3 regions of the Streptomyces ovatisporus genome follow, and region 3 is predicted to be linked to each of the others. Evidence: riboswitches for the same ligand, from Rfam matches in the RefSeq annotation. Region 3 holds a riboswitch; each other region holds the start of a gene.
What was found. A riboswitch is a leader RNA that binds a small molecule or an ion and turns the genes downstream of it on or off. The one in region 3 is predicted to bind cyclic di-AMP.
Positions count from the first base shown of each region.

Region 1: another riboswitch for cyclic di-AMP. It lies ahead of ACFPA8_RS03375 (transglycosylase family protein); the one in region 3 lies ahead of ACFPA8_RS17540 (M23 family metallopeptidase).
Region 2: another riboswitch for cyclic di-AMP. It lies ahead of ACFPA8_RS00865 (C40 family peptidase); the one in region 3 lies ahead of ACFPA8_RS17540 (M23 family metallopeptidase).

Region 1 is NZ_JBHSFH010000003.1:386,833-396,515, reverse strand. Features, by position in the region: gene ACFPA8_RS03380 (thiamine pyrophosphate-dependent enzyme) at 1-1,548, shown strand, start outside; gene ACFPA8_RS03375 (transglycosylase family protein) at 1,687-2,868, opposite strand; cyclic di-AMP (ydaO/yuaA leader) riboswitch at 2,872-3,051, opposite strand; gene ACFPA8_RS03370 (response regulator) at 3,281-4,159, opposite strand; gene ACFPA8_RS03365 (oxidoreductase) at 4,417-5,334, opposite strand; gene ACFPA8_RS03360 (alpha/beta fold hydrolase) at 5,497-6,336, opposite strand; gene ACFPA8_RS03355 (lyase family protein) at 6,370-8,028, opposite strand; gene pcaG (protocatechuate 3,4-dioxygenase subunit alpha) at 8,015-8,599, opposite strand; gene pcaH (protocatechuate 3,4-dioxygenase subunit beta) at 8,596-9,366, opposite strand; gene ACFPA8_RS03340 (MarR family winged helix-turn-helix transcriptional regulator) at 9,606-9,683, shown strand, end outside.
Region 2 is NZ_JBHSFH010000002.1:127,542-137,224, reverse strand. Features, by position in the region: gene ACFPA8_RS00880 (cobalamin B12-binding domain-containing protein) at 1-198, opposite strand, end outside; gene ACFPA8_RS00875 (M23 family metallopeptidase) at 872-2,533, shown strand; gene pcrA (DNA helicase PcrA) at 2,764-5,355, opposite strand; cyclic di-AMP (ydaO/yuaA leader) riboswitch at 5,585-5,777, shown strand; gene ACFPA8_RS00865 (C40 family peptidase) at 5,785-6,873, shown strand; gene ACFPA8_RS00860 (hypothetical protein) at 7,126-7,479, opposite strand; gene ACFPA8_RS00855 (cytochrome P450 family protein) at 7,571-8,776, opposite strand; gene ACFPA8_RS00850 (hypothetical protein) at 9,138-9,683, shown strand, end outside.
Region 3 is NZ_JBHSFH010000007.1:830,635-840,317, reverse strand. Features, by position in the region: gene ACFPA8_RS17555 (PPOX class F420-dependent oxidoreductase) at 1-85, shown strand, start outside; gene ACFPA8_RS17550 (bleomycin resistance protein) at 171-884, shown strand; gene ACFPA8_RS17545 (aldo/keto reductase) at 986-2,023, opposite strand; gene ACFPA8_RS17540 (M23 family metallopeptidase) at 2,552-3,589, opposite strand; cyclic di-AMP (ydaO/yuaA leader) riboswitch at 3,868-4,047, opposite strand; gene ACFPA8_RS17535 (Rieske (2Fe-2S) protein) at 5,063-5,986, shown strand; gene ACFPA8_RS17530 (PP2C family protein-serine/threonine phosphatase) at 6,248-7,462, shown strand; gene ACFPA8_RS17525 (D-alanyl-D-alanine carboxypeptidase family protein) at 7,550-8,464, opposite strand; gene ACFPA8_RS17520 (APC family permease) at 8,825-9,683, opposite strand, start outside.

The DNA.
Region 1 (9,683 bases), on a different contig from region 3:
CTCGCCGGTCTCCCGGACGACATCCGCTTCGTCCTCGCTCTCCACGAGGGTTCCGTCGTGGGGGCGGCGACGGGTTACGCCATCGCCCGGGACGCCCCCGCTCTCGCTCTGCTGCACACCACCGCGGGACTGGGCAACGCCGTGGGAGCCCTGTCCACCGCTCGCGTCAACAGAGCACCGCTGGTGGTGGTCGTGGGGCAGCAGGACCGCCGGCACCTGGCCCAGGAGCCGTTCCTCGCGGGGCACCTGGAGCAGCTGGCCGGCGAGTATCCCGTACGGACGGAGACGCCGCCCCGAGCCCAGGACGTGCCCGGGGCCCTCGCCCGCGCCGTACACGCTGCCCGTGCGTTTCGCGGGCCCGCCCTCGTCATCGTGCCCATGGACGACTGGGCGCAGCCCGCCGAGGACCTGCCGCTCCCGGCTCCCGCCGAGCTGCGCCTGTCCGCGGCGGCCGACACCGCAGCAGCAGGCGAGGTAGCCGCTCTCCTCGACGGCGCCTCGGCCCCCGCCCTGGTGGTGGGCGCGGGAGCGGACCACGCCGTCACCTGGGATGCTCTGACGGTGCTGGCCGAACGGCTGGACTGCGACGTGTGGCAGGAGTCCTTCGGCGCACGGGCGGGCTTCCCGCAGGACCATCCGTGCTTCGCGGGACATCTGCCGGCGGACCGCCCCCGGCTGCGGGCGGCCCTGGCTCCCTACGATCTCGTGCTGACCGTCGGTGCGCCCGTCTTCCGTCAGTACCCCTACGAGAGCGGGCCCCTGGCAGGGCACGGTACGCGGCTGGCGCTCGTCACGGACGACCCGGCGGAGGCGCTGCGGGCACCGGTGGAACTGGCGGTCGTGGCCGGACTGCCGCCCTTCTGCACGGCGTTGACGGAGGCGGTCGGTACGGGGACCGGCCGTGGGCCGGGCGCCGGGCGCCGGCAGGCGTCGTCGCCGTCCCCGCGCCCGCGGCGGGAACGCCCGGCTCCGCCGCCCCCGCCCGGTGCGGGTGAGCCGCTGCGCGCCGCGCACGTACTGGCTGCGCTGGCGCGGCTGCTCCCGCCCGAGACGGTGCTGGTCGAGGAGACCCCGTCGAGCCGTCCGGACCTGCATGCCCTGGTGCCCGCGCGGCGTCCGCTGGGCTTCCTCAGCGCGGCGATGGGCGCGCTCGGCTTCGCGCTGCCGGCGGCCGTCGGGGTGCGGCTGGGGGCGCCGGAACGTCCCGTGGTCGCCGTGGTGGGGGACGGGTCGTCGCTCTATCAGATCCAGGCGCTGTGGACGGCCGCGCACTACCGGGTCGGTGTGCTCTTCGTCGTCCTCGCCAACGGGAGGTACGCGATCATGGACCGGCTCGCCGAGAAGGCGGAGCGGACCGCGCCCTGGCCCGCGTTCGAGGAGGTCGGCGTCGCCGCTGCTGCCCGCTCCCTGGGCTGCCCGGCGCGCCGCGTGAGCGATCACGAGGCGCTCCGGTCCGAGCTGGAGGAGCTGCTGCCGGACCTCGCAGGGAGAAGCGGTCCGCTGGTGCTGGAGGTCGAGGTGGAGGCGGACGGGAACTTCCAGCGCTGACGAGCGGAGGCCGCCCGGAGGGCGGGAACAGGCCGGACAGACCGGAGGGGCGGCGCCCGCACGCGTGACACGTGCAGGCGCCGCCCCCTCCGTGTGCGGTGCCGGTGGACCGCCCCTTCCGCCGGGCGCCCGGTGGCGTCAGAGGCCGATGCCGTGCTGGCGCAGGTAGCCGACGGGGTCGATGTCCGAGCCGTAGGCGGGGCCGTTGCGGACCTCGAAGTGCAGGTGCGGGCCCGTGGCGTTGCCGGTCGCGCCGACTGCACCGATCTGCTCGCCCGCGGACACCTCCTCGCCGGCACGGACGGAGACCGACGAAAGGTGTCCGTACTGGCTGTACTTGCCGTCGTCGTGCCTGATCACGACCTGGTTGCCGTACGAACCGCCCCAGCCCGCCTGTACGACGATGCCGGGCGAGACGGCCTTCACTCCGGTGCCGGTCGAGGCCGAGAAGTCGACACCTGTGTGCTTGCCGCTGGACCAGCTGCTGCCGGAAGCCCCGTACGGAGTGCTCGTACCGCCGCTCACGGGTGCGGCGAATCCGGAGGAGTCCTGGTCCGCGGAGGACTTGGTGGCGCTGGACTTCTCCGCGGTGGCGCCGGAGTCCTGGGCGGGCTTGTCGGCGGAGGGCTTCGCCCCGGAGCCGCCGCCCTTCAGGGTGAGCTTCTGCCCCGGCAGGATCAGGTCCGGGTCACCGCCGACGGTCTCGCGGTTGGCGTCGTAGAGCTTCTTCCAGCCGCCCTCGATGTTCTCGTCGGTGGCGATCCGGTAGAGCGTGTCACCGCGGGAGACGGTGTGGAAGCGCGAGCCCTGCTGCTTCGACTTCGAGGCGTCCTCGGCCTTGTCCTGCTCGGGCTTCGCCTTCTGCTGCTCCTTCTGCGCGGACTGCGAACCGGAGCCGCTGTCGGGCGAGATGTCGGGGGCACCGCTGTTCCGGGTCAGACCGGCCTTCGGGCCGCACAGCGGCCACGCCTTGGGACCCTGCCCCGCGAGCACCTTCTCGGCGATGGCGATCTGCTGGTCCTTGGTCGCCTGGTCGGCGCGCGGCGCGTACTTCGTGCCGCCGAAGCTCGACCAGGTGCTCTGGGTGAACTGCAGACCACCGTGGAAACCGTTGCCGTTGTTGATGGACCAGTTGCCCGACGACTCGCACTCGGCGACCTTGTCCCAGGTGCTCACCGAAGCGGCGTGGGCATTGCCCGTACCGACGAGTGGAAGGGCGATACCGGCGGCGCCGCCCGCGGTGATGGCGAGCGAGGCACGCGACATTCTCCGTGAGATGCGGCGATTGGACTGACGACGGTGACGACCGCGTCCGGACATAGGGCAGTTCCTCTCCTACGCCTGCGAGGTGAGCTGTCGGATTCGGGCTGGAGTTGCCCGGCCCACGCGAATACGAGGGGGTATTCGCGTACGGCTTCACCCCAAGCCGCACGTGCGACCAGCCACGTACGGCACTTACCTGGTTCCCCCACTCCTGCCGCAGGGATTGCGTGATTGCCCGAGCCGGGCGGCAGGATTCGGCGTCCCGGCGGCGGGACCACCGTTCGGGAGTCGCGGTGGCGACCGCACGTTAAGCAGAACGAATTCGTCACCACAAGAAAGCAGACAGATCTCTCAGAAGGAAAAGATCACTGAATAGGGCATCTACCGGCGCATGAGCAGTCAAGTCGCCTTGCTGAACAGGCGAATTGAGTGGCGCCCTCATCCGCCGGGGACATTCGTGTGACGCTGCTCACGAATTGTCTGTGGTGGGTGTCACGCCGTCCCCGGCCGTCCGGTCTCCCTCCGGGGAGGCTTTCTGCCACCCGAGCGGCCCGAGCGGGTGGTACCGCCGTTCCGGCCGCCCCGTCATGCCGTACCGGAGCGTGACCCGCGCCGTTCCGGTCGAGACGAAGTGCTCCAGATAGCGCCGGGCGCTGACACGGGAGAGCCCGCTGCGCGCGGCGCATTCGGAGGCCGAGACCCCCGCGCCCTGGGGACCGGCCTCCAGGGCCGTCCGCACGAGTCCCGCCGTCTGCTCGGTCAGGCCCTTCGGAAGTCTGGCGGGGCCGGCCTCCGGTCCGGACACCCCGTGGGCGGACGTGGGCACAGCCCCGGCGCCCACGGTGCCCCCGCCGGGGGCTGCGTCCGTGCCGCCGTGCGCGTCGGCCGTCCGGGCGGTGCCGCTGCCGGCCCCCTCGGCGAACAGCCTGTCCACGTCGTCCTGTTGCGGTGCGTGCAGGGTGGCCAGAGCGGCACGGTGCTCCGCGTATCTGCGGAGACGCTCCTTGAGCAGCTGCCCCTCGAAGGGCTTGATGATGTACTGCACCGCTCCGCCGCGCTGCGCGCCGCGCACTGTCTCGGCGTCCCGTGCGGCCGTGACGACCAGGACGTCCGGACCCTCCTCGGGGGCGGCGCCGCCGCGCAGTTCGCGCAGCACCTCGAGGCCCGGCAGGTCGGGCAGATACATGTCCAGCAGCACGAGGTCGGGCTGGAGTTCCCGCACAGCCGCCAGCGCGTCGGTGCCGCTGTGCACGGCCCCGGCGACCGTGAAGCCGGGGACCTGCCCGACGAGGGTGCTGTGCAGCCGGGCGACCATGAAGTCGTCGTCGACGACCAGCACGCGGATCATCGTCTGCCTCCTCTCCCTGCGCCGGGACCGCGGGCTGCCGCCCGGGTGCTGCCGGACCGCCGCCGGGCGCCGGACCGCCGGCCGAACCGTGCCGTGCTCGCCGGGGGTGCGCCGGGACGTGCTGCCGGATGTTCCACTGCACGCGCGGCTTCCCGCTCCGTCGCAGGCCACTATGGCCGACAGCGGGCCGTGCACCAAGGGCGGGCCCTCTCCCGCACGGCCCCCCCGTGCATCCCACCGCACGTGCCGCCCGGCGGTCACAGACCCTGATAGGTGACGCCAGTCAGACGCTCCGAGGCCGCCCACAGCTGGCCTGCGGCGATGTCGTTGCGCGTCCACGACGCCCGCCAGGACGGTCCAGGACCGCCCCGCACGCCGAGGATGCGCGGCCCGAAGAAGGAGTCGCCGTGGACGTACGGCGCTGTGGCGGCGTACAGCGAAGGCGCCGCGCCCTGGTCGGCGGAGGTGCCGAACACACTGTTGGAGAGCCGCGCGAGACGTTCGCGCAGCACGCTCCCGGCCAGCTGCGCTCCCCTGACCTGGAGTTCGGTCGAGGCATAACCGGGATGGGCCGCGGCGGCGGTCAGGTCGAGCCCCTTGTGGTCCGCGCGGTGCGCGAGCTCGCGGACGAAGAGGAGGTTGGCGGTCTTCGACGCGGCGTAGGCGACCATGGGGCGGTAGCGGCGCTCGCTGCTGAGGTCGTTGATGTCGATGTTGGACAGTACGTGCGCCATGCTCGAGACCGTCACCACACGAGCGCCGGGGGCGGCCAGCAGCCGCTCCAACAGCAGCCCCGTCAGGGCGAAGTGACCGAGATGGTTGACGGCGAACTGCGTCTCGACACCGTCCACTGTCCGTGCGTAGGGCACCGCCATCACGCCTGCGTTGTTGATCAGCAGGTCGATCCGTTCGTACGGCAGTGCCTCGGCGAAGCTCTGCACGGACGCCAGGTCCGCCAGATCCAGCACGCGCAGTTCAACCTGTGCCTCCGGGACCTGCGAGAGCAGTCTGTCGAGCGCTGCGGCACCCCGCTGCTCGCTGCGGCAGGCGAGCACCACGCGGGCCCCCCGCCGGGCCAGTTCGCGCGCAGTGACGTAGCCGATGCCGCTGTTGGCGCCGGTCACCACGGCGGTACGGCCGCTCTGGTCGGGGATGCTGCGCGCAGTCCAGCTCATGCGAATCAGCGTATGGCGGGCCGCCCGTGAGCGCGAGGGAGCGTCGAGGGCGCGGCTCCCTCGACGTAGCCGCCCGGTCCGCTTTCCGTGCCTCGGTGCGTCCGCGCGTCCGTCTTTCCGCGCGCTCGGAGCCGGCAGACGGTCAGCAGAACGGTCAGCAGTTCACCATTGGGTCGCACCCGGCAGGCAGTCGTGGTGGACGAGGAGCGCGGCAGTGACCGCGTCGGGCCGCTCGGCGGTGGCGAGATGGGCCGCACCCGCCACCTCCACCAGGGCGGCACCGGGTACGCAGTCGGCGATCTGCCGGGCGTACGCGGGCGGGGTGGCGGGGTCCTGGCGTCCGGCGACGGCGAGCGTGGGCACCGTCACCTCGGAAAGCCTGTCCCGCAGGTCGAACGCGGCGAGGGCGTCACAGCACGCCGCGTAGCCGGCGGGTTCGGCCCAGCGCAGATCCTCGACGAGTGCGGCGCCGCGCGGGGTGCTCTCGAAGCCGGGCGCGAACCACACGCCGGGACGCGAGTCGGTCATGGGCTCCGTGCCGTTCTCCCGTACGGCAGCGGCACGCTCCCGCCAGGCCGCCGGGTCGCCGAAGCGCGCCGAGGAGCAGACCATGGTGAGCGCCGTGAGCCGCTCCGGACGGTGCACCGCCAGATGCAGCCCGACCGCGCCGCCCAGTGAGATGCCCGCGTACGCGAAACGGTCCCAGCCGTGTGCGTCGGCCACACGGAGCACCAGTTCGGCGAGGTCGGCGACCGTGGCGCTGCCGTCGGTGGGAATCAGCTCGCTGGAGGAACCGGCCATCGGTTCCGCGGGGGAGGCGCCGTGCCCCGGCAGGTCCCAGCGCAGTACGCGGTGGGTGCGGATGAGGGAGGGGAGCTGGGGCTCCCAGACAGCCAGCGAGGTGCCCAGCGAGGGGCCGAGGATCATCGGCAGACCGTCGGCGGGCCCGTCCACGCGGTGGTGCGGGAGCGGTTCGGGCTCGTAGGCGGCGGGAGCGGGCACGGGGAAGTCTCCGGGGATGCTGTGGATGGCGTGTCACCGCTCTCCGGTGTCCGCTGCGCCGGCGGGACCGTCGGGGTGCCGGGTGTCTCGCAGTCTGTACGCCTCGTCGTGCTGCTGTGTCTCGCGCATCCGCCGATTCTCCCTCGTCGCTCCGCCCGGCGGGACACGCGCCGGGTCACGGCGGAGCGCGCGGTCGGTGAGCGGGCCCGCCGAACCCGTGTAGTGGGTGGGATCGGTGAGGTCGCGCAGCCGGTCCCTGGAGAGCAGATCCGGAAGTTCGGGCTCTTCCTCCTCCAGCGCCTCGTCCAGGGTGATTCCCTCGTCGACGGCCTTGCGCGAAGCCGCGTCGAGCAGCTTCCGCGCACGTGCGCGGCCCAGCAGCGGGCCCAGCGCGACGGTGAAGCGCTCGCTGACGATCAACCCTTCGGTGAGAGCCAGGTGTTCGTGCATGCGGTACGGGAAGACCTGGAGACCTCCGGCCAGTTCGGCGGCGGCGTGGGCCGCGCCGCCCGTGAGCCGCAGCAGTTCGCGGACCGGCTGCCACTCCGCGTGCCAGGCGCCGGCGGGGCGCTCGTCCTCGGCGATGAGGCAGCCGAGCACCGTGGAGGCGAGGGCGGGGGCCTGCCGGGCGGCGGCGGTGATGAGGGTGGCGCGTACGGGGTTGGCCTTGTGGGGCATCGTGGAGGACGTTCCGCCGCCGCCCTCGCCGACCTCCCCGACCTCGCTGCGCGAGAGCACCAGCACGTCGGCGGCGAACTTTCCCAGCGCCGCGCAGGCGAAGCCGCAGGCCGACCCGAGATCGGCGACGGGGGTGCGCAGGCTGTGCCACGGCAGCCGGGGCTCGGCCAGGGAGAGTTCACGCGCGAACGCCGCCAGCAGCCGCAGACCGATGTCTCCGTCGTCGGGATGCCCCTCGGGACGTCCGTCGAGATGCCCGCCGGGTGCCCCCGGTTCCGGGGCGTCCGCGCCCGTCGGCGAGCTGTCCGGTGCTGCTGCCGCGTCGGGCACCTCGGCCGCGTCCGCCTCGGCGTGCGCGGCGAAAGCCGCCAACGTGCCTGCCGCTCCGCCCAGTTGCACGGGCAGACCTGCACGTGCGGCAGCGAGCCGGTCGTACGCGTCCAGCACGAGGCTGCGCCACCCTGCGACCTTCAGCCCGAAAGTCGTGGGGACGGCGTGCTGGGTGAGCGTCCGCCCCGGCAGGGGAGTGTCACGGTGCTCCGCCGCCACCATGGCCAGCTCCCGCGCAGTGCGCTCCAGGTCGGGGAGCATCTCGTCCAGCGTGCGGGCCGCGACGAGCATGAGTGCGGTGTCGAGGATGTCCTGGCTGGTCGCGCCCCGGTGGACGTACGGGCCCGCGTCCGGCCCCGCGGCGTCGGCGAGGTCGGCCGCGAGCGGGATGACGGGGTTGCCGCCGGAGCGTGCACGCAGTGCCAGGCTGCGGACGTCGAAGCGCTCGGCCCGTGCGGCGGCGGAGACGGCCGAGGCCGCCGTGCCGGGGGCCAGACCGAGGCTCGCCTGCGCTCTGGTCAGCGCGGCCTCGGCGTCCAGCATCGCCTGGAGCACTGCCGCGTCGCCCGAGCCGGACTCGGCCGCCGAGCCCGCGCGCACCGGAGCCAGCAGGCCGACGTCGTCCGGTAGCGGCCCGGTGGAGGGGCCGGGGTACGGGTCGGCGTCCGCGTCACTGGAAGTCAAGGAAGACCGTCTCCTTCTCGCCCTGCAGCCGGATGTCGAAGCGGTACGAGCCGGTTGCCCGGTCGGCCCTCGCCAGCAGGGTCTCGCGCCGGACGGGGTCGAGCGAGGCGAGGAGCGGGTCGGTGGCGTGCGCTTCGGCGTCCTGTGGAAAGTACACGCGAGTGAAGAGGTGGTGCAGCAGCCCGCGCGCGAAGACGCACACACTGATGTACGGAGCGTGACCCGGGCGGGCGCCGGGGGGCAGCGTACGGATGCTCCACTGGCCGGCGGCGTCGGTCGCGACGCGGGCGAAGCCGGTGAAGTCGACGCCGTTGCGCCCGAGGAAGCCGCCGTCGACGGGATCGCGGCGCATCGAGCCGGGAGCGCCGGACAGGTCACCTTCCGGGTCCGCCTGCCACATCTCGAGCAGGGCGTCGGGGACGGGGTCGCCCGCTCCGTCGTAGACGTGCCCGTGCAGGAACACGGCGTCCGTGCGGTCCGCCGGGGCGATCTCGTCGCCGCCGGGGAAGGGCAGGGCGTAGCCGTAGAAGGGGCCGACGGTGTGCGAAGGAGTCGGCTGCGGGGAAGTCATCGGCGGCCCTCCTCGACCCAGGTGGCGGACGGTCCGTCGAGGACGATGTCCCAGCGGTAGCCGAGCGACCATTCCGGCCGGGAGAGGCTGTGGTCGTAGGACGCCACGAGGGCCTGCCGCGCGGACTCGTCGGTGACGGACTGCAGGATCGGGTCGTACTCGAACAGCGGGTCGTTGGGGAAGTACATCTGCGTGACCAGCCGCTGCGTGAACGCGGAGCCGAACAGTGAGAAGTGGATGTGCGCGGGGCGCCAGGCGTTCTCGTGATTGCGCCAGGGGTACGCGCCGGGCTTGATCGTCGTGAAGCTGTAGCTTCCGTCGTCTCCGGTCAGCGTGCGTCCGACGCCGGTGAAATTGGGGTCGAGCGGTGCAGGATGCTGGTCGCGCAGATGCGCGTAGCGCCCCGCTGCGTTGGCCTGCCACAGCTCGATCAACTGGCCGCGCACCGGGCGTCCCGCACTGTCGAGGAGTCGGCCCGAGACGGTGATCCGTTCGCCCAGCGGCTCGCCGTGGTGCTGCCGTGTCAGGTCGTGGTCGATGTCTGTGACGTCTGTCGGGCCGAAGACCGGCGTGTGCAGTTCGACCGTCTCCGGATCGCCGTGCACGGGCACCAGCGGCTGTTCGGGGTGCCGCAGGACGCTGCTGCGGTACGGCGCGTAGTCCCGCGAGGGGTGGTGGGCGGCGGGTGCGCCGGCGGCGCGTGACTTCTCGTACGCGTCGCGCAGCTCGGCGATTTCGCGGTCGATGTCGTGCTGGCTGAGAGGCATGGGACGTACTCCTGTCGGTCCTTGCGGACGGACACCAGGACGGGCGCTCTGCGCGCAATTGCTCAGTGTGCTGAGTATTACTGCGAGGTTTTGCCGACGTTGCCACTGCGGGGCAGATGCGTCAATAGCATGGGAAAGGACGGGTGACTCTCGACACTCTGTGCCTTCCGGCGCAAGAATCAGTCAGTGCACTCATCGAATTCGTACGGGAACGAGCCTCAGCCCGGGAGGGAGCGCGGATGGCCGCGGTCGATCTGAGCACGCACCCGGGGCACCTCGCCCGGCGGCTCCAGCAGGCGCACTCGCTGCTGTGGGGG
Region 2 (9,683 bases), on a different contig from region 3:
GAGGATCGAGAGGCCGATCGCGTCCGCGTCCTCCTGGATCGCGGTGTCCACGATCTGTTCGGGAGTCTGGTGCAGCCCCGTGTAGACGACCTCCATGCCCGCGTCGCGCAGCGCACGCGCGATGACCTTGGCCCCGCGGTCGTGCCCGTCGAGACCAGGCTTGGCGATCACGACACGGATCGGACCTGATACACCCATCACTGCCTCCATCTCGACGGCCTTCCGGCCCTCCGGCACTTCCGCCGCTGCTTCCGCCGACGCTCCTCCGCTTGTGCGAGTGCACCCGCGGCATCGCCGAAGGGCGAGCGTCCCGGTCTGCCGGAGTGAACGAACGTTATCTCCAGCATCTCTCACGGGACTGCTTCCGGAGGGCAAGCGAGGGAGAAATCACACAAGGGCACCGCACCGCCTCAGCGAGTGCACGCCGGGCCGCCCCCGGCCGCGACCCCACGAGGGACACCCCCCACATTCGGCCACCTTGCTTTCGCATCGGGATTCGCGCGGGCTCGCCCTACGGGGGCGAGCCGCTCCAACCGGGCCCCCCTTCCGGCGGTTTGGGATACAGAACTCCCGTTGCTCCCCGCATCACAGGCTCTTGACGCATCCGCCCGCATACGGCCCCAGTTGGAGCCCGCCACGAGCACCCCGATCCGGTGCGGCGAGGACGCCCGGCCGTCTTACCGACGGTACGGAGCTACTCGAACACGCCTCGAACGCAAAACCAAATACCCGTCCGTAGAACGGCGAAAGGCGGCCGAATGCCCGTTTCTCCCGGCCCCGAAACCTGTTGAAGATTGTCGAGCTCGCATACCGCCGGGTACAGTCACCGAGCTGTTCCGCCCTTGTTGTCGAGGCGAAAGTGAAGTTGGTGGTGAACGACCGTCACCCGTCGGGAAGCTCCCTCCCGGCTGATATCTCCTCCGACTTCTCGTACGGGGCCCACGACGGCCTCTACGGGCAGGCGGCCTTCGACATCCACGCGCAGCACGGCACTTCGCAGGGCCACCCCGGCGCGTACGACGGTTACAGCACGGGCGCCTACGACAACTCGGCAGCCTCCTACGGCGACGGCGACCCGCTCTTCGGCGCCATGCCGGGCGCCGACACGGGCGCAGACAACGGCAGTTACGCGACAGGCTCCTACGACGCCTACGCGGGCCAGGACACCGGCGCAGGCGCCTACGACGGCGGCACGTACGACAACGGCACCACATGGGCCGAGTACGGATACACCTCCGGCCAGTGGGACGCCACGCAGTGGAACGCCGGCACCGGTCAGTGGGACGCGAACCAGTGGGATGGCCAGTGGAACCCCCCTGCCGAGGGCGGCAGTTGGGAGGCGGGCCAGCCGGAGGCGCAGGTCGGCGACCAAGGCGGCCAGTTCGCCGGCGCGACCTACGACGGCTACTCGTACGGGTACGACGGCACGGTCCAGGGCCTCGAGCACCAGGACCACCACGATGCCTACGACGGTCTCGATCCCGAGGCCGCCGCGGCCTTCGGCACCTACGAACAGCACCCGTCCCAGGGCGAGTTCTTCGCAGCCGACGGAGAGCCGGACGCCACGGCGGCCTTCCCCGCCTTCGACAGCTTCCACGGCGTCGACGCGGAGCCGGACACTCCCGGCGGCCAGTCGTACGACGACGGCCTCGACACCGGATACGGCCACAACGGTCACGGTCACTACGGCCACGAACCCGACGGTCACGAACACGGTCACGGACACCCCGGCGCGGGCGAGGACTTCGCACCCGAGACGCCCGCCGGGCCCGACGCCGTCACGATCGGCGCCCCACCCCACCTCCGGAGCCGGCGTCGCGCTCCGAGACCCCGGCGTTCCGCGATGCTCACCGTCGCAGTGCCCTCCGTCGCCGTGATGGGCGTGGCCGGGATCGCCGCGGCCTCCGTCGCGGGCAACAGCCCGGACGACACGACGACCACGCAGGCCTCGGCACCCGACTCCGCCGTCCAGCCCGCCAACAGCAAGCTCGACACCCAGCTGGCCGGACTCTCCGCCGACGCCGACGACTTCGCAGACCGCGCCAGCCGCACCCAGGAGCGCATCGACCTCAAGGAGCGGCAGGAGGCCGAGCGGGAGCGCAAGGCCAGGGAGGCCGCGCGCAAGGAGGCGCTGCGCCCGAAGTTCGCCCTTCCCGTCAAGGAACACGGCCTGAGCGCGCAGTACGGGCAGGCGGGCCTCAACTGGATGTCCGTCCACACGGGCATCGACTTCCCCGTCAGCGAAGGCACCCCGGTGATGGCCGCGACCGACGGCACCGTCACCACCAAGTACGACGTGTCCTTCGGCAACATGGCCGTCGTGACCGCCCCCGACGGCACCGAGACGTGGTACTGCCACCTCAGCAGCACCAAGATCCGCTCCGGCGAGGTGAAGGCCGGCGACACCATCGGGTATTCGGGCAGCTCCGGCAACTCCACAGGACCGCACCTGCACTTCGAGGTGCACCCGGGCGGCGGCGAAGCGATAGACCCGCTTCCCTGGCTGCGGTCCAAGGGCCTCGACCCGAGCTGATCCGGACCGAACCCACCGAACGGGCCTCCGCATGACGCGGAACCCACCGAACGGGCCTCCGCATGACGCGGAACCCACCGAACGGGCCTCCGCATGACGCGGAACCCACCGAGCCTGTCCTCCGCATGGCGCGGGCCGATCGGCCGGTGCACCGACTGCACCGGCACGCCTGAGGCGCGTACGTCCCTCCGCTCGCGCTGCCCTCCGCCGCCCCGGCCGTCCCCCGCCCGCTACAGCTTCTGCACCGGCGCGTACCGCAGCAGCAGCCGCTTCGGCTTCTCACCGCCGAAGTCGATCGTCGCCTCGGAGTTGTCGCCGCTGCCCTTGACCGCCACGACCCTGCCCAGCCCGAAGCTGTCGTGCGTCACACGGTCCCCGACCGACAGGCTGACGACCGGACGGTCCGACGTACGCCGCGTGGCGAAGCCGCTCGGCCCGCCTCGTCGCGCCGCCCCCGCGGCCGTCGACGACAGCGACGAGCCGGCCCCGAACCCGGAACCGATCCCGCCGCCACGGCTCGCACCCGATCCGGCGGAGGCACCCGTGCGCTTCCAGTCCAGGTACTGGTCGGGGATCTCCTCGAGGAAGCGGGAGGGCGGGTTGTACGACGGCTGGCCCCACGCGCTGCGCAGCACAGAACGCGTCAGGTAGAGGCGCCGGCGGGCACGCGTGATGCCCACGTACGCGAGTCGCCGCTCCTCCTCCAGCTCCTTCGTCTGTCCCAGCGCCCGCATGTGCGGGAAGACGCCGTCCTCCATGCCCGTGAGGAAGACCACGGGGAACTCGAGCCCCTTGGCGGTGTGCAGCGTCATCAGCGTGATGACGCCGTTCTCCTCTCCGTCCTCCTCGTCCGGGATCTGGTCGGAGTCGGCCACGAGGGCGACCTGCTCCAGGAAGTCGGCGAGCGTGCCGGGCTCGTCCTCACCGCGCTCCTGCTCGAACTCGAGGGCGACGGCGGCCAGTTCCTGGAGGTTCTCGATGCGGGTCTCGTCCTGCGGGTCGTTGGACGCCTGGAGTTCGGCCAGGTAACCGGTCTGTTCCAGCACCGCCTCGAGGACGGTCGCGGGCCCCGCCCCCGACTCGACGATCGTGCGCAGCTCCTCCATCAGCACGTTGAACCTGCGCACGGCGTTCGCGGAGCGCGCGGCCATTCCGTACGCCTCGTCGACGCGTACCAGCGCCTGGGGGAAGGTGATCTTCTCGCGCAGGGCGAGTGCCTCGATCATCGCTTCGGCACGGTCGCCGATGCCGCGCTTGGGCACGTTGAGGATCCGGCGCAGCGGCACCGCGTCCTCGGGGTTGGCCAGCACCCGCAGATACGCCAGTACGTCGCGGACCTCGCGGCGTTCGTAGAAGCGCACCCCGCCGACGACCTTGTAGGGGAGGCCGACGCGGATGAAGACCTCCTCGAAGACACGGGACTGTGCGTTGGTGCGGTAGAAGACCGCGACGTCCCCCGCTTTCGCCTCGCCGGCGTCGGTGAGGCGGTCGATCTCGTCGGCGACGAACTGCGCCTCGTCGTGCTCCGTGTCGGAGACGTAGCCGGTGATGCGGTCGCCGGCACCGGAATCGGTCCACAGGTTCTTCGGGCGGCGGTTCTCGTTCCGTTCGATGACGGCGTTGGCGGCGCTGAGGATCGTCTGCGTGGACCGGTAGTTCTGCTCCAGCAGGATCGTCGTCGCGTCCGGGTAGTCCTCCTCGAACTGGAGGATGTTGCGGATCGTCGCCCCGCGGAAGGCGTAGATGGACTGGTCCGCATCGCCGACGACGCACAGTTCGGCGCGCTCGGGGGCCGGGCCTTCGGCCTCCTGCCCGTCCTCCCCGCCACTCGGGACGCCCTCGGGCCCGCCCGGGCCGACGAGTTCGCGCACCAGCGTGTACTGCGCGTGGTTCGTGTCCTGGTACTCGTCCACCAGCACATGGCGGAAGCGGCGCCGGTAGTGGTCGGCGACGTCGGGGAACGCCTGGAGCAGGTGGACCGTGGTCATGATGATGTCGTCGAAGTCCAGGGCGTTGGCCTCACGCAGCCGCGCCTGGTACATGGTGTACGCCTCGGCGAGCGTCTTCTCGTACGCTCCCTCGGCCTGTGCCGCGAAGTCCTCCTCGTCGATGAGCTCGTTCTTGAGGTTGGAGATCTTGGCGCTGAAGGCCTTCGGCGGATACCGCTTCGGATCGAGGTCCAGGTCCCGGCAGACGAGCGCCATCAGCCGCTTCGAGTCGGCCGCGTCGTAGATCGAGAACGACGAGGTGAAGCCGAGCTTCTTGCTCTCCCGGCGCAGGATGCGTACGCACGCGCTGTGGAAGGTCGAGACCCACATCGACTGGGCCCTGGGACCGACGAGCTCCTCGACGCGCTCCTTCATCTCGCCCGCGGCCTTGTTGGTGAAGGTGATGGCGAGGATCTGCCCGGGGTGGACGCCGCGGGCGGCAAGGAGATACGCGATGCGATGAGTCAGCACGCGGGTCTTGCCCGAGCCCGCTCCGGCGACGATCAGCAGCGGCGAGCCGGTGTGCACCACGGCATCACGCTGCGACGCGTTCATCTCCTCCAGCAGCGCCGCGGCGTCCACGACCGTACGCCGGGAGCCGCCCCGGTGATACGGTCCGCCGCCCGCCCCGTGGCCGCCGCGGCCCTCGAAGGTGCCGGCGAAGAGATGGTGCGGGACCTCGCCCCCGTCGTGGTGCTCGCCCCCGTCGTGGTGCTCCCCGCCGTCGTCGGGGGGTGGCGGCAGGGGCTCCTCGCCCTGCCCGGGAGGGGGCCCGTCCTGTGCGCGCACCGGGGCGAGGCTGTTCAGGAAGCTGTCGTCGAAGAGGCTGCTCATCGTCGGACGAGTCTAGGCCGTCCCACCGACAGGGCAGCCGGGGTCCGCACGGTCCGCGGCACGGTGTCAGCTGCGCGGCGGACGACCGCGCTGCGAACCCGTCCCGACACCCCGTCGGATAACGAACCGATATCGGACGTATCACCTTCGGCCTTCACAGCGGACCCACAACTCCGCTACCGTGCCGTGCCGGACGGCTCGCACCACTCGTCGGCGAAAGCGTCGGCACGGGCCGTTCCCGCCGAGTCCGGCCGGTATGTCCGCCGGAGCCGGGGACCCACCGCGTACGCGCAGGGCCGTGTACGCACCCGGGGTGAATCGGGACGTACGCGCCGCAGGAACAAGGGCGCACGTCCCGTAGGGCAGCCTTCCGAACGCCCGAACCCGTCAGCTAACCCGGTAGGCGGCACACGGAAGGAGTTGCCGGCCTTGGCGTCCCATCGCAAGCCGCGCACCCGGATAATCCAGTCCGCCGCGACGAAACGCGGAGCGCTCGGCGTCACCACCGCCGCGCTCGCCGCCGTCTCGCTCCTCACACAGAGCGCGCAGGCGGCCCCGGACGACGGCAAGCCGTCGCTCTCGGAGGTCAAGAAGAAGGTCGACGAGCTCTACCAGCAGGCGGAGAGCTCGACGCAGAAGTACAACGCCGCCAAGGAGAAGACGGACGCACAGCGGGCCGAGGCGGACAAGTCGCTCGACGAGGCCGCCGAGCGCACCGCGGAACTGAACGAGGCGCGGCGCACGCTCGGCAACTACGCCACCGCGCAGTATCGTTCCGGCGGCATGTCCGAGACCGCGACGCTGCTCCTCACCGAGGACCCGCAGCAGTTCTTCCAGCAGTCGCACGTGCTGGACCGGATGTCGGGCCGTCAGAAGGAAGCCGTCTCCGACTTCGAGAAGCAGCAGAAGGCCGCCGACCGTGAACGCAGGGCGGCCACGAAGGAACTCACCGCGCTCACTTCCGCCCAGAAGGAGCTGAAGAAGAACAAGCAGGAAGTCCAGGGCAAGCTCGCGGAGGCCCGGAAGCTCCTTTCCGAGCTGACCGCCGAGCAGAAGGCGCGTCTCGCGGCGGCGGAGAAGAGGAAGCAGGAGGCGGCCCGCAAGGCGGCCGAACGGGCCGAGGCGGAACGCGAGAAGGACTCAGGCGGCGGCAGCCCGGGTTCGAACGCCTCCCAGGCCGAGAAGGTCATCGGCTTCGCGAAGGAGCAGCTGGGCAAGCCGTATGTCTGGGGCGCCACAGGGCCGAGCTCGTTCGACTGCTCGGGGCTGACCATGGGGGCCTGGAAGGAAGCCGGGGTCTCGCTGCCCCGTACGACCTGGGACCAGGTCGAAGTCGGCACCAAGGTCTCCAAGTCGCAGATGCAGCCCGGGGACCTGATCTTCTTCTACGACGACATCAGCCACGTCGGCATCTATGTGGGCAACGGCCAGATGATCCACGCCCCGAAGCCGGGTGCCGAGGTGCGGTACGAGTCGATCGACACGATGCCGTTCCACTCGGCCAACCGTCCCGGCTGAGCCGGAGGCCGAGCGCGGGCCCTCCTTCGGGCCGGACGTCTCTCATCGCCCTGTCCCCAGCTCGTCCGGACGGGCGGGGCGATGAGCATCCACCTGTCCTGCCGGCTCTGGCCGTGGCGATCGCGAGGGCGCCGCGCGCCCCGGCGATCCGCACCGCCGAACGGCGACCGCTGGCACATCGGGTCCACCGGGTCCACCGGGAACACCGGGGAACACTGCACGGCCGCAGGACCGCCCCGGATCAGGCGAACCTCAGGTCCAGAGCACCGCGATGAAGATGTTCGCCGTCGTCAGAGCACCCACCGTGCCGAACAGTGGAGCCGCGACCTTCTCCTCGTCCCGCTTGACGTAGACCAGCCCGAGGATCACCACGAGCAGCGCGAGCTTCACGCCGATCTTGAAGTTGTCGACCGGCTCGTCGGCGGCCTGGTTGAGCCCGACAAGCACCATGCCCGTCACCAGCATGGTGAACGCGCCGTGCAGCATGCCGGGGACGAAGCGCGCCTCGCCCGTACGCATCGCTTTCATCTGGAAGAAGAAGCCGCCCAGCAGTGCGGCGATGCCGATGATGTGCAGGCCGACGAAGACGTTGATGAGTATGCCCATGCCGGGAGCGTAGCCAAGTGCCCCGGCGGGCCCGGGGAGTGGCCCGGGCTCCCCGTGACACCGGTCGCCGGCCGTGGCGGGCGCCGGAGGCTCACCAGCGCACCGGCAACTCCCGTACACCCCTGATCAGCATGCCCGGCAGCCAGGACAGGCCGGCTTCCTCCGCGTCGGGAGTCAGGCCGGGGAAGCGTTCCAGCAGCGACCGGACCGCGATGCGTCCTTCCAGCCGTGCCAGCGGCGCGCCCAGGCAGTGGTGCAGGCCGTGTCCGAACGCGATGTGCCCGCGTGCGTCACGGCGGATGTCGAACCTGTCCGGTTCCGCGAAGCGCACCGGGTCCCGGTCGGCGTCGGCCATGGCTATCAGGACGGGAGACCCCTCCGGGATGGTCGCACCTCCGATCTCCACGTCCTCGGCGGCGAGGCGTTCCGTGCAGGTCTCCACGGGTCCGTCGTAGCGCAGCATCTCCTCGACCGCTCCGTCGAGGAGTCCGAAGTCGGCGCGCAGCTCGGCCAGTTGGTCGGGATGGGCGAGGAGAGCCCGCACACCGTTGCCGATCAGGTTGACCGTCGTCTCATGGCCGGCGACGAGCAACAGGACGGACATGCCGACGAGTTCCACGGGCGAGAGCCGGTCCCCGCCTTCGTCGACGGTGTGGATCAGGCCGCTGAGCAGATCCGCACCGGGGTTCGCACGCTTCGCCTCGATCAGTCCGGAGAGATAGACCGGCACCTCTTCGTAGGCGCGGGCCTTGGCCTGTGGACTCGTCGGCGCCACCATCTCGTTGGACCAGCCGCGGAAGGTCTCCCGGTCCAGTTCCGGCACGCCGAGGAGTTCGCAGATCACGGTCATCGGCAGCGGGAACGCGAACGAATCGATCAGGTCGGCGCGCCGCTCCTGCTTCGCGAGCATCGCGTCCAGCAGTCCGTCGGTGATCTGCTGGACGCGCGGGGCGAGCGCCTCGATGCGTCGCGGCGTGAACTCGCGCGCCACGAGCCGTCGCAGGCGGGTGTGGTCGGGCGGGTCCGACATCAGCATGTGGGAGAGCGCGGTCCGGTCCGCCCCGTTGTCGATGAGCTGCCCGACGTGCGGCGAGTTGAGCCAGTCCCGGCTCAGCCGCGGGTCGGTGAACGCGGCACGGCACGCCTCGTGGCCGACGACGAGCCACAGCTCCCGGCCGGCCGGGTCGCGGACGTGGTGGACCGGTCCCTCGGCCCGTAGTCTCGCGTAGGCCGGGTAGGGATCGCGTACGAAGTCAGGGCTGAGCTGCGCGAGTTCGATGACGGGTCGACCGGCCATTCCCGTACCCCCTAGGTCAGTGTTCCCCCGCAGCAAGCTAGTTGCGCCGTCGCCGCAGATGCAGGCCGCTTTCGGACAACTCGCCGCACTTGCAGCGAAGTTCTGGAAACGGATACCGAATGGGCGTCCTGTGCCGGGCTCGGGGAGATCACGTGAGGGCTCTTCGGCCGTCGGCGTCCACACCTGCGGTGACCTCACACGGACGGGCGACGAAGCCGCCCCTGCGGCGTCGACAGGGCCTGTCGTAGGGCACAATGCGCCTTTCACGAACGGTGTTTGAGAGGCGGGGTGCACAGTGGCCGTGGACACGGCACGGGACGGCACGACAGGCAGCGGCAGCACGAGCGGCGAGACCGTCTCCATGCGCAAGTCCGCGCCCGCCGAGACCCCCTCCGGTACGCACTCGACGCGCTGCACGTGCGGCGACTGCCCGCACGGTGCGCGTGAGGGCCACCGGAACGCACTCTCGTCCTTCCGGCAGCGGCGCGACGAACTCGCCGCGGGCGAGGGCCTCCCCGCCGCCCTCGCGCACTCCCCCGGCGCCTCACGCCAGTGGGTGTCGGACGAGTTGACGCGTGCCGCACGTACGGTCGCCGAACGCAGCCGCGAGGAGGGTGCGGTACGGCTGGCCGCGCTGTGGCGTCACACCGTCGTCGCCGTGTGGGCGGCCGTGCTGGCGCTGCTGCTGGGGCAGTTGCTCACCGCGGTCTCGGTCGGCTGGTCCGCCGCCCGTACGGCCTCGCTCGTCGCCGCGTGCGTCTGCGCCGTGCTGCTCTCCGGCGCCGCCTACCTGCACCGGGCACGCGGCGGCGCGCTCGCTCCCCTCATCGGCGAGGACAACCGGCTCTCCACCTCTCGGACCGTCGCGGCGACCTGGATCGTCTTCGCCGTGTACGACGTTCTCGTA
Region 3 (9,683 bases):
CGAGTACCGCGCGGCGATGATCGCCGACCGCCGTCAGGTCGTACGGCTGCGCGTCGAGCACGCCTACGGCCAGCCCAGACGCTGAGCGCCGGAGCACGCCTGCGGAAAGACCACCGTGACCAGGACCTGCCCCTGTCGCTTGCTAATCAACTTTGACTAGACTGCCCAGGATGAGCGAGAAGACGATCCCCATCCTTCCGTGCCGGACCCTGCAGCCGGTCCTCGACTTCTACACCGCGCTCGGCTTCGAGGTGACCTTCCAGCAGAAGAGCCCGAATCCGTTCGCGGTCGTCGAACGGGGCGGCATCGAGCTGCAGTTCTTCGGGATGAAGAAGTACGAGCCGGCCGAGTCGATGAGCACCTGCTACGTCCTCACCGATGACGTCGACGCGCTGTACGAGGCGTTCCGGGCCGGGCTCAAGGCGGCGTACGGGAGAGTCCCGACGCGTGGGCTGCCCCGGATCGGTCCGCTGAAGGACATGTCGTACGGCGTGCGGCAGTTCCTCATGTCCGATCCGGGCGGCAACTGCATCCGGATCGGGAAGAAGACGAGCGAGGACCAGAGCCACCGGCCGGCACCCGAGGAGACCTTCGCCCGCGCCTTGCACTACGCGGCGCTCTTCGCGGACTCGCGCGACGATCCGCAGGGCGCGGCGAAGATCATCGACCGAGTGCTGAAGCTCGCGGACGAGCAGCCCACCCCGGTTCAGCTCCTGCGCCTGCTCGTGCTGCGCTCGGACGTCGCCGCGCGGCTCGGCGACGCGGCGACCGCGGCCCGGTCCATGGAGGAGGCGGCAGCGGTCCAACTCACGGACGCAGAGCGGGAGTCGGTCCGCGACGACCTGGTGCGGCTGGCAGAGCTGCGGGACCAGGACACGGCGTAGGCGGTCACGGCGTAGGAGGTCCCGGCATAGGAGGTCCCGGCATAGGAGGTCACGGCGCAGCCGGGGCACGGCTTCGCACCGGGCCCCGGCAGCACGGGCCGTCAGGCTGACGCGTCCGTCAGCAGCGCCGCCTCCTCCGGCGTCAACTCGACGTCGGCAAGGGCGAGCAGCGGCTTGAGCTGGTCGAGCGAGCGGGCGCTGGCGATCGGTGCGGTGACCGTCGGCCGGGTCAGCAGCCAGGCCAGGGCCACCGTGGCCGGCTCGGTGCCGCGGGCGGAGGAGATCTCGTCGAGGGCGACCAGGACGCGCCGGCCGCGTTCCGAGTCCAGGTACTTGGACGCCCTCTCCGCGCGGGGACTGTCCGCGGCCGTGCGCCCGGGACGGTACTTGCCGGTGAGGAAGCCCATGGCGAGGGCGAAGTACGGCATGACGGCGAGGCCGTGCGCGTCGGCGACCTGCGCGGGCGTGCCCTCGTACGTGTCGCGTGAGACGAGGTTGTAGTGCGGCTGGAGGGCCGTGTACCGGGCTGCGCCCGACTGCTTGCTGAAGTCGAGCGAGGCGGCGAGCCGTTCGGGCGAGATGTTGGAGGCGCCGATCTCGCGGACCTTGCCCGCGCGTACCAAGTCGTCGAGGGCGGTGACGATCTCGGAGACCTCGACGCTCTCGTCGTCGAAGTGCGTGTAGTACAGGTCGATGTGGTCCGTGCGGAGGCGGCGCAGCGAATCGTCGGCCGCCGCCTTGATGTTGGCGGCCGAGAGGCCCTTGCGGTCGGGGTGCGCGCCGACCTTGGTGGCGATGACGACGTCGTCGCGGTTGCCGCGTGAGGCCGTCCAGTTGCCGATGACCGTCTCGGAGTCGCTTCCGCCGCTCACTCCGTGGCGGATTCCCGAGTAGACGTCTGCCGTGTCGATGAAGTTGCCGCCGGCAGCGGTGTAGGCGTCGAGGACGGCGTGGGAGGTGGCTTCGTCGGCCGTCCAGCCGAAGACGTTGCCGCCGAGGCACAGCGGGGAGACGGACAGCCCGCCGAGGGGGCGGCGCTGGGACGTGCCGAACTCGTGTGTGTCTGCGGCTGCTTGGGCGTGCGCACCGGAGTGGGGGTCGGCGTCGGCTTTCGGGGCGGAGTTGGCGTTGTCAGGCATGACCCCGACCGTAGCGCTGTCCCGTGAACCGCACCCCTGGATGAAACCCGCGTTGCTGCATCAAGACCGACGACCCTGGTGTCGGGGGGTGGTCCACCAGGGCCGCCGGGGCCATGTGCGGGGGTTCGGAGCCCCCGTCCGCCGCCGCCTCGTCCCCTCCTCGTGCACGCCGAGGGGCTCGGGCGAATCGTGCGTCGTTCCAGCGCACCTCGGCGGTGCGAGGCGGCGGCGGCGCGGATGGTCCTCGGGACGGTACGCGCAGCGGCGGCGGAACGGAACCGGTGGGACCTGAGAGGCCGCGGTCACCTTGCGGGCGCGGCCCGCCGGACTTCCGCCTGCGTGCGTGTCAGACCCGCACGTCCGGTACGTCCGGCACGTCCCGTAAGACCGGCGCAGTCCGTGCCGCAGGCTGCGGCCGTACCCCCCGCCCGGCCGGTGCCGGGCAGGGTCGCGGTGCGGTGCTCCACCGGGGAAGTGGGAGGTGCGCCGCGCGGGCGGTCCGTGCCTGTGTCATCGGAGCACCGGCCGTCAGATGCTGAGGCCCTTGCCTCTCAGCCACGCCAGCGGGTCGATCGGCGAGCCGCCTCCGGGCCGTACCTCCATGTGGAGGTGGGCACCGGTGACGTTGCCGGTGGCGCCGACGCGTCCGATGGTGTCGCCGGCAGCGACCTTCTCGCCCGCCGAGACGCTCACCGAGGACTGGTGGGCGAACCACACCTCGGTGCCGTCGTTGAGTTCGAGGATCGTGCGGTAGCCGTACGAGCCGGCCCAGCCGGCCTCCTTGATGGTGCCCGAGCCGACGGCCTTGATGGGCGTACCGGTGGAGGCGGCGAAGTCCTGGCCCGTGTGGTCGTTGCTCCACAGGCTGCCGGCCTCGCCGAAGCTGGAGGTGAGCTGGGAGCCGGAGACGGGAAGCGCGAAGCTCTTGGCCAGCTTGGCGAGGCGGGCGGCCTCCGCCTTGCGGCGCTTCTCCGCGTCGGCCTTGGCGGCCTTGGCCTCGGCGGCGGCGGTGGCCTTCTTGGCCGCTGCTTCGCGTGCGGAGGCGTCCGCCTGTGCCTGGGCCTGCTGCGCCTGGGCGAGGATGCGGGAGCGCAGTGCCTCGCCGGCGTCCGTACGTCCGGCCTTGGCGTCGTCCTCGGTCACGGCCGCCTGGGTCAGCGGCGAGCCGGCGACGGTCTCGTCGGAGTCGCCGCCGAAGAGGCTCGCGGCGGTGTCGGTGGCGGCGGAGACATCCTGCATGGAGATGGCCGGCGGCCTCTCCTGGGCGGTGGCGATGCCGCCCGCGCCGACCGCCGCGATCATGCCTACGCCGAGAACCGCGCCGCTGCGGGCCATGCTGCCGCCGCGCTGCTTGACGACCTTGTGGCGTCCGCGGACGGGGCGCACCGACTCCGCAGTGGGGTTCCACTCCTCGCGAGGAAGCTCGGCGTCGTCCCGGGGCGCGAAGACGGAGGCCGGTACGGCGCTCGGGCCGGAGTCGGGGGCGTGGTCGTGGTCCTGGCCGGAGTCGGTTTCGGGGGCCGCGACCGCCTCGGTGACTGCCGGCTGCTCGTACGTCTCGGTCAGCAGCGAGCCGTACGTGTCGAACTGACCGGTGTGGAACTGGCCTGTGTCGTACTGGCCGGTGTCGTACTGGCCGGTGTGGAACTGACCGGTGTCGTACTGGCCGGTGTCGAACTGGCCTGTGTGGAACTGACCGGTGTCGTACTGGCCGTAGGTGCCGTAGTCGTGGTGCGCGCCGTAGGAGTCGTGGACGACACCGTACGTACCGGACTCGTCATCGTCCCGGTACGGGCCGTGCGTGCCCTCGGGGGCATACCTGTTGGACGCCACGGGGGCGTTCTCCTTTCCTTCCCTCTCGCCTACCGGGTTAGCTGACGGGTTCGGAGCAGGAAGGTCTCCTACGAACTGCCCGCCCATGAACGGGACTTGTCGATTCACCCCATCCTCGCCGAGATGTCCGGCAAGGGTTGGTTCCCCGGTTCCTCTGGTGCATCTGTATCGAGTTGTGGCTCGTGGTGGTGCACTTTCAGGATTCGGCGACGGCGCACGGTGCCGTCTCTCGTGACGGCAGTGACGACCGCGCTGCGTTATCGAACGTTAATAGGCCCGCGGCTCGGATTCCAAGCGCTTCCGGCGGAATTTGTAGCGGCTTGACAGTCACCTACCGGACAGGCGGCGCGAATCGGGACACACGCTCACCCGGGCCGAGGTACGGCGTCGCTGTGAGTGACGAGTGAACGTGCGGTGAAAGAACGTCAGTTGAGGCTCTCGTCCGGAATGGTCCGCACGCCCGTCGCGAAGCACGCTCCGGCGCCGAGACACGCGACGGGACCGTCGGCGAGACCATGCCGCCGCCGACTCGCCTCCCGTGTGCGCCTGTACGCCCTTGAGGACCGGTCGGGCAACGCCTCGGGGCCGGAGGGAAGACGCGCCGGGCGAGCCGCCCGACTGACTCGCAGCAGCGGCCGTGCCGGTCGCGCGCCTCGGACAACACACGTATGTACAGCAGCAGTTGGGAGCCCGGCGGGGGAAGCCGCCTCGTCCGCGCGGTCCGTCCGGCGGGCCGGGTCCGTCTTGCGGAGGGACAGGGCACCGACGGCTCGGCGCGGCGGGCCCATCCGTCGGCGGGGAGCAGCGGCGGCCGGGTGCGCGGGTGGACGACGCGTGCCGACTCCCTTGCCACGGAGGGGATTTCGGCAGGGACGGCCCGTCGTGAACCCTCGTGGCCGCCGAAGTCGCCGCGCTGTGCGGCCTCCCGGCACAGGGCGCGGTCCGGGCGCCGGGCGAGACCTTCGAGGCTCGCTCTGAGGTCCGGTGGCCTTCCGGACCGCCGCCCCGGAGCAGGCCGGTCCCGCCGGCGGATTCGACCGGGTGTCACCCCCGGCGCCTCCGGACACCGGGCACCCGCGTCGCCCCGGCCATTTCCTTCGTCCCCCTCGCCGCAGCGCCCCCTCGTCCCGACGCCGCGGTCCCCCGGAGCGGTCCGGCAATCCCGACGGCGTCGTTTGCCGCTGCCCCAGAGGGGCACCGGGCGGTATGTCCTATTCTCAGAAGCTCCTCGCCTGCGCGACCGCCGTCCGCTCGGTGCTCCCCGACCCGCAGCGGCCGGGGCGCGTACTGTCAGCCGTCGACAAGATCGAGAAGACCACCGCCCTGGATCCCGCCCTGATGAGACTGCGGCGCGCCGTGAAGTCGGTTCCGATCGGGGAGGATCTGCGTGACGTCATGCACGGCCGGTGGCTCGGGCACCCGGTCCATCCGCTTCTGGTGCAGGTGCCCATCGGTACCTGGGTCTCGGCCGCCGTCCTCGACCTGGTGCCCGGCAAGCGGTACACGGCGGGGCTGCTGGTGGGCACGGGCCTCGTCGCTGCTCTGCCCGCGGCCGTGACGGGTTGGGTCGACTGGGCCGAGATGCGCAAGCCGCAGATGCGCGTGGGCGTGGTGCACGCCGCGGCGAACAGCGTCGCAGTGGGCTGCTACGCCGCCTCACTCTTCGCGCGGCTGCGAGGCCGTTCGCTGCGCGGCCGCGCCTGGGGCTACGCGGGGCTGGCGGCCGTGGGTGCGGGCGGCGCGCTCGGCGGTCACCTGGCGTACCGGCAGGCCGCCGCGGTCAACCACGCCGAGGACATCTCCGTACGCACGGAGCCGGGGTGGCACCCCCTCGGCGCCGCAGCGGACTTCCCGGTCGGTGAAGCGGTACGCCGGACCGTGGGGGACGTGCCCGTCGTCGTCGTACGGGAGAGCGGCGGCGCCGTGCACGCGCTGGCAGACCGGTGCAGTCACATGGCGGGCCCCCTCTCCGAGGGGAAGGTCAGCGACGGCTGTGTGCGCTGCCCCTGGCACGGAAGCGTCTTCAGGCTCACGGACGGCTGGAACGTGGGCGGGCCTGCCACATCGCCCCAGCCGGCCTTCGAGACACGGAACGTCGACGGGCGGGTCGAGGCACGACTGAACCAGTGAGCCGCGGGACGGCAGCGCCAACGGGCCGCAGAGCGGCAGCGCCGTCGGGCCGCAGAGCGGCTGTGCCAACGAGCCGCAGAGCGGCAGCGCCGTCGGGCCGCAGAGCGGCAGCGCCGTCGGGCCGCAGAGCGGCGGGTGGCACCCGGACCCCTCCCCCGGGCGCCACCACCCCGAGCCGGATCGCTCCCCGTACCCGAAACTGAGGAGAGCCGGAGCAAGCGGGCAGTGGTGCCCGGCGCCCGATGGAGGGAACGAGGGAACGTGGGCACGGGCAGTGTGATCGCCGAACACGAGGACGGCACAAGGCGCGCACCGCACCGCGGGCGTACGGCCTTGCTGCCCAGGTGGGTGCGTCTGCTGCCGCCGGCGCTTCTGCTGATGGCCCTGGTCATGGAACTGTCCGCACCGCCCCGCTACTCCTTCGCGTCGCTGCTCACCGCAGCCGTGGTACTCGCCGCGCTGCTCTCGCGTTTCCTCGTCACCATCGTGCTGGGCGCTCTGGCAGTCGTCCTGCTCGTGTCCATGCACCTGCTCGTGGACGACGTCTATCCGGACGACATCACCGGCCCCGTCATCACGCTGGTGCTGGTGACCGGCTTCGCCACCACGCTCGCCCTGGTCCTCGAACGCACCACGCTTCAGCTCGTCCAGGTGCAGGCCGTGGCAGAGGCCACCCAGCGCGCACTGCTGCGTCCCCTGCCGGACCGGCTCGGGCCCGTACGTCTCGCCGGCGTCTACCGCGCCGCCGACGAGGCCGCCCTCATCGGCGGCGACTTCTACAGCGCGCGGCAGACACCGCACGGCGTGCGTGTGATCGTCGGCGATGTACGCGGCAAGGGCATCGGCGCGACCGAGTCGGTTGCCACGATCACGTCCGCGTTCCGCGAGGCCGCCATGTCGAGTCCGAGCCTGAGGGACGTCGCCGACCGGATCGAGGCGGCGATGGCCATGGACCGGGTGGACATGGAGGCGGGGGGTTCGCTGGCGGGGAACGGCCCCGGAAGGGCGCCGTCAGGGCTGGCGGGGGAGCTCTTCGCGACGGCCGTGCTGCTGGAGTTCGCCCCGGGAGGGGGCTTTCTGCGGGTGCTGGACCGCGGTCATCCGTCGTTGTACCTGATCGGCGCCGGCGGCGGAGTCACCCGGCTGGACCCCGGACCGGAGTACGCGCTGCCACTCGGCTTCGGCGACCTCGCACCGGGCACGGACGCGGGCATCAAGGAGTACCGGCTGGCCGACGGCGACACCCTGGTGGCCTATTCCGACGGGGTCACGGAGGCCCGCAGCAGAAGCGGCGGCTTCTATCCGCTGGAACAGCGGCTGGCGGAGCGCTACGGCAGCACGGCCGGCGCCCCCGCGCAGGCGGCGGCCGTCGAACCGGCGGAGGTCGTCGCCTTCGTCAACCGGGACGTCACACGCTGGGCCGAGGCGGTCAACGACGACATGGTGATCGTGGTTCTTCAGCACAGTCCACCGTGAGCGGAACGACGAACGCCCGGGTACGGCGTCGGACGACGGCCGTACCCGGGCGGTCAGAGCGATGCACTCGGCAGCGCCGGGTGTGTGTCAGTCCCGCTCGGCGCCCTTGGGCAGCTGACGCAGGTCGAGCTTGGCGGTCTTCTGCTCGAACGCCCAGTCGAGCATCCGCTTCGCGTCGGGGTAGCGCTCGCCGCTGTTGAGGATCGCGCCGACCACGGAGCGGTCGCCCTTCGTCGCGGCGAAGACGAGGCACGGCCCCGCCTTGGTGCCGGTGCCCGTCTTGATGCCGATGACGCCCTTGTACGAACCGAGCAGCTGGTTGGTGTTGTACCAGGTGTACGTGCGGCCGTTCGTCGCCTTCTGCTTCGCCGACGTCGACTTCGCGACCTTGCGGATATTGGTGCTGCCCAGCGAGTACTTGCCGAGCTTCGCCATGTCGCGCGCGGTGGAGTGGTTCCGCCCCTTCTTCGAGATGCCGTCGAAGGAGTCGAACTCGGTGTTCTTCATGCCCAGTTGGCGGGCCTTGGCGTTCATCTTCGCGATGAAGGAACTCGTGCGGGCGGACGTCGAGTCCCCGGTGCCCACGGCGTCGGCCAGCGCGTACGCGGCGTCGCAACCGGAGGGCAGCAGCAGGGCGTAGAGCAGCTGCCGCAGGCTGAGCTTGTCGCCCGTCCGCAGGTCGGCGGTGCTGCCGCCCCACTTCGCGACGTAGTCGCGGTAGGCCTGCTTGACGGTCACCTTCCGGTCGAGGTCGATGTTCTTGGTGCTCACCACGACCGCCGCCGTCATGACCTTGGTGGTGCTGGCCATCTCGCGCTTGGTGTCGGCGCCCTTGCCCCACATCTCCTCACCGGACGAACTGTCCAGCAGGAACGCGCCCTTGGCCTTCACGCCGGAGGGCCCGGCGGCCTGTGCCGGTACGACAAAGGGCCCGGCGGCCAGGAGGGCTCCGGCCACCACCCCGGCAGCACCCAACCGGCGGACCCTTTTCGATACACGTATCAACTCAAACGCTCCATCGTCGTCGAAGCCGGGCGGCAGTTGCACACGGCTGCCGCACGGCCGTCGAAAAGCCTGTTGTTCCAGAGACAGCGCAGCACCCCGTTTGGTTGCACCAGGTTCGTCCCGAATCCCGGTCGCAGCCACCGCAGCCACCGCGGCCCCCGAGTCACCGCGAACCGGCGAAGAGGAGGCCACGCAGGAGCGACGACCGGATCCGCCGAACGGCCGGACAGCCCCGGTGACGGGAAGCACGCGGGACACGGGACACCGCCTCGCGCGTGAACTCGCGGAAGACGGCAGCCAGTCGGCACTGCACGAGCGAGACCGTACACGACTGGAGCGGTGCGTCGAACAGCTGCGTCAGGACGTTCCGGGACCGGCCGCGCCGGATGACCGCCGGGGAATCGCGTCGCCCGCCGGTGCGTCCCCACGCCCGTAGTGGTGCGTGGTGAACATGTAGAGCAGCCCGGTGCCCAGGACCACGCCGCCGCAGAGCAGCACGATCCAGTTGTCGTACCAGGGCTGGTCCGGGTTGCGCGCCCAGGAGATGTTGATGATGGCGAAGATGCCGTACGCCAGTCCCACCGCGTTGACGAGCAGCCCCCACCGGCCGAGCGTGAACTCGCCGCTGGGCCGCCAGCCCTTCAGCCGCGCCCGCAGAGCCGCGAGCACGACCATCTGGAAGGCGCCGTAGATGCCGAGGACGGCGAACGAGACGATCTTGGTGAGGGCGTCCTCGGAGATCAGCGACCCGAAGGCGATGACGGCCGGGACGACGGCGGCGACCAGAAGAGCGTTGTGCGGGACGGCCCGCGCGTAGGAGAAGGACCGCAGCATCCGGTGACCGACGATCATCTTGTCCCGCGCGTACGAGTAGATGAGACGCCCTGCGGCGGCCTGCAGACTCACCGTGCAGGACAGGAACGAGATGAGCACCACACCCATCACCATCCTGGCGCCCGCCTCCCCCAGCGCGTCGAACAGCACCCGCACCACCGGGTCCGTGTCCTCTCCGGCGATCACCGCCTGGTAGTCGGAGACGGCGAGCAGCAGCGTCAGGCAGGTGAAGGTGGCGGCGGCGCCACCGACGTAGACGGTCCTGCGCATCGCCTTGGGGATGACGGTGCCCGGATGCGCGACCTCCTCGGCCAGGTCTCCGCAGGCCTCGAAGCCGTAGTACTGGTAGAAGCCGATGATGGCCGCGGCGAGGAAGACCGGC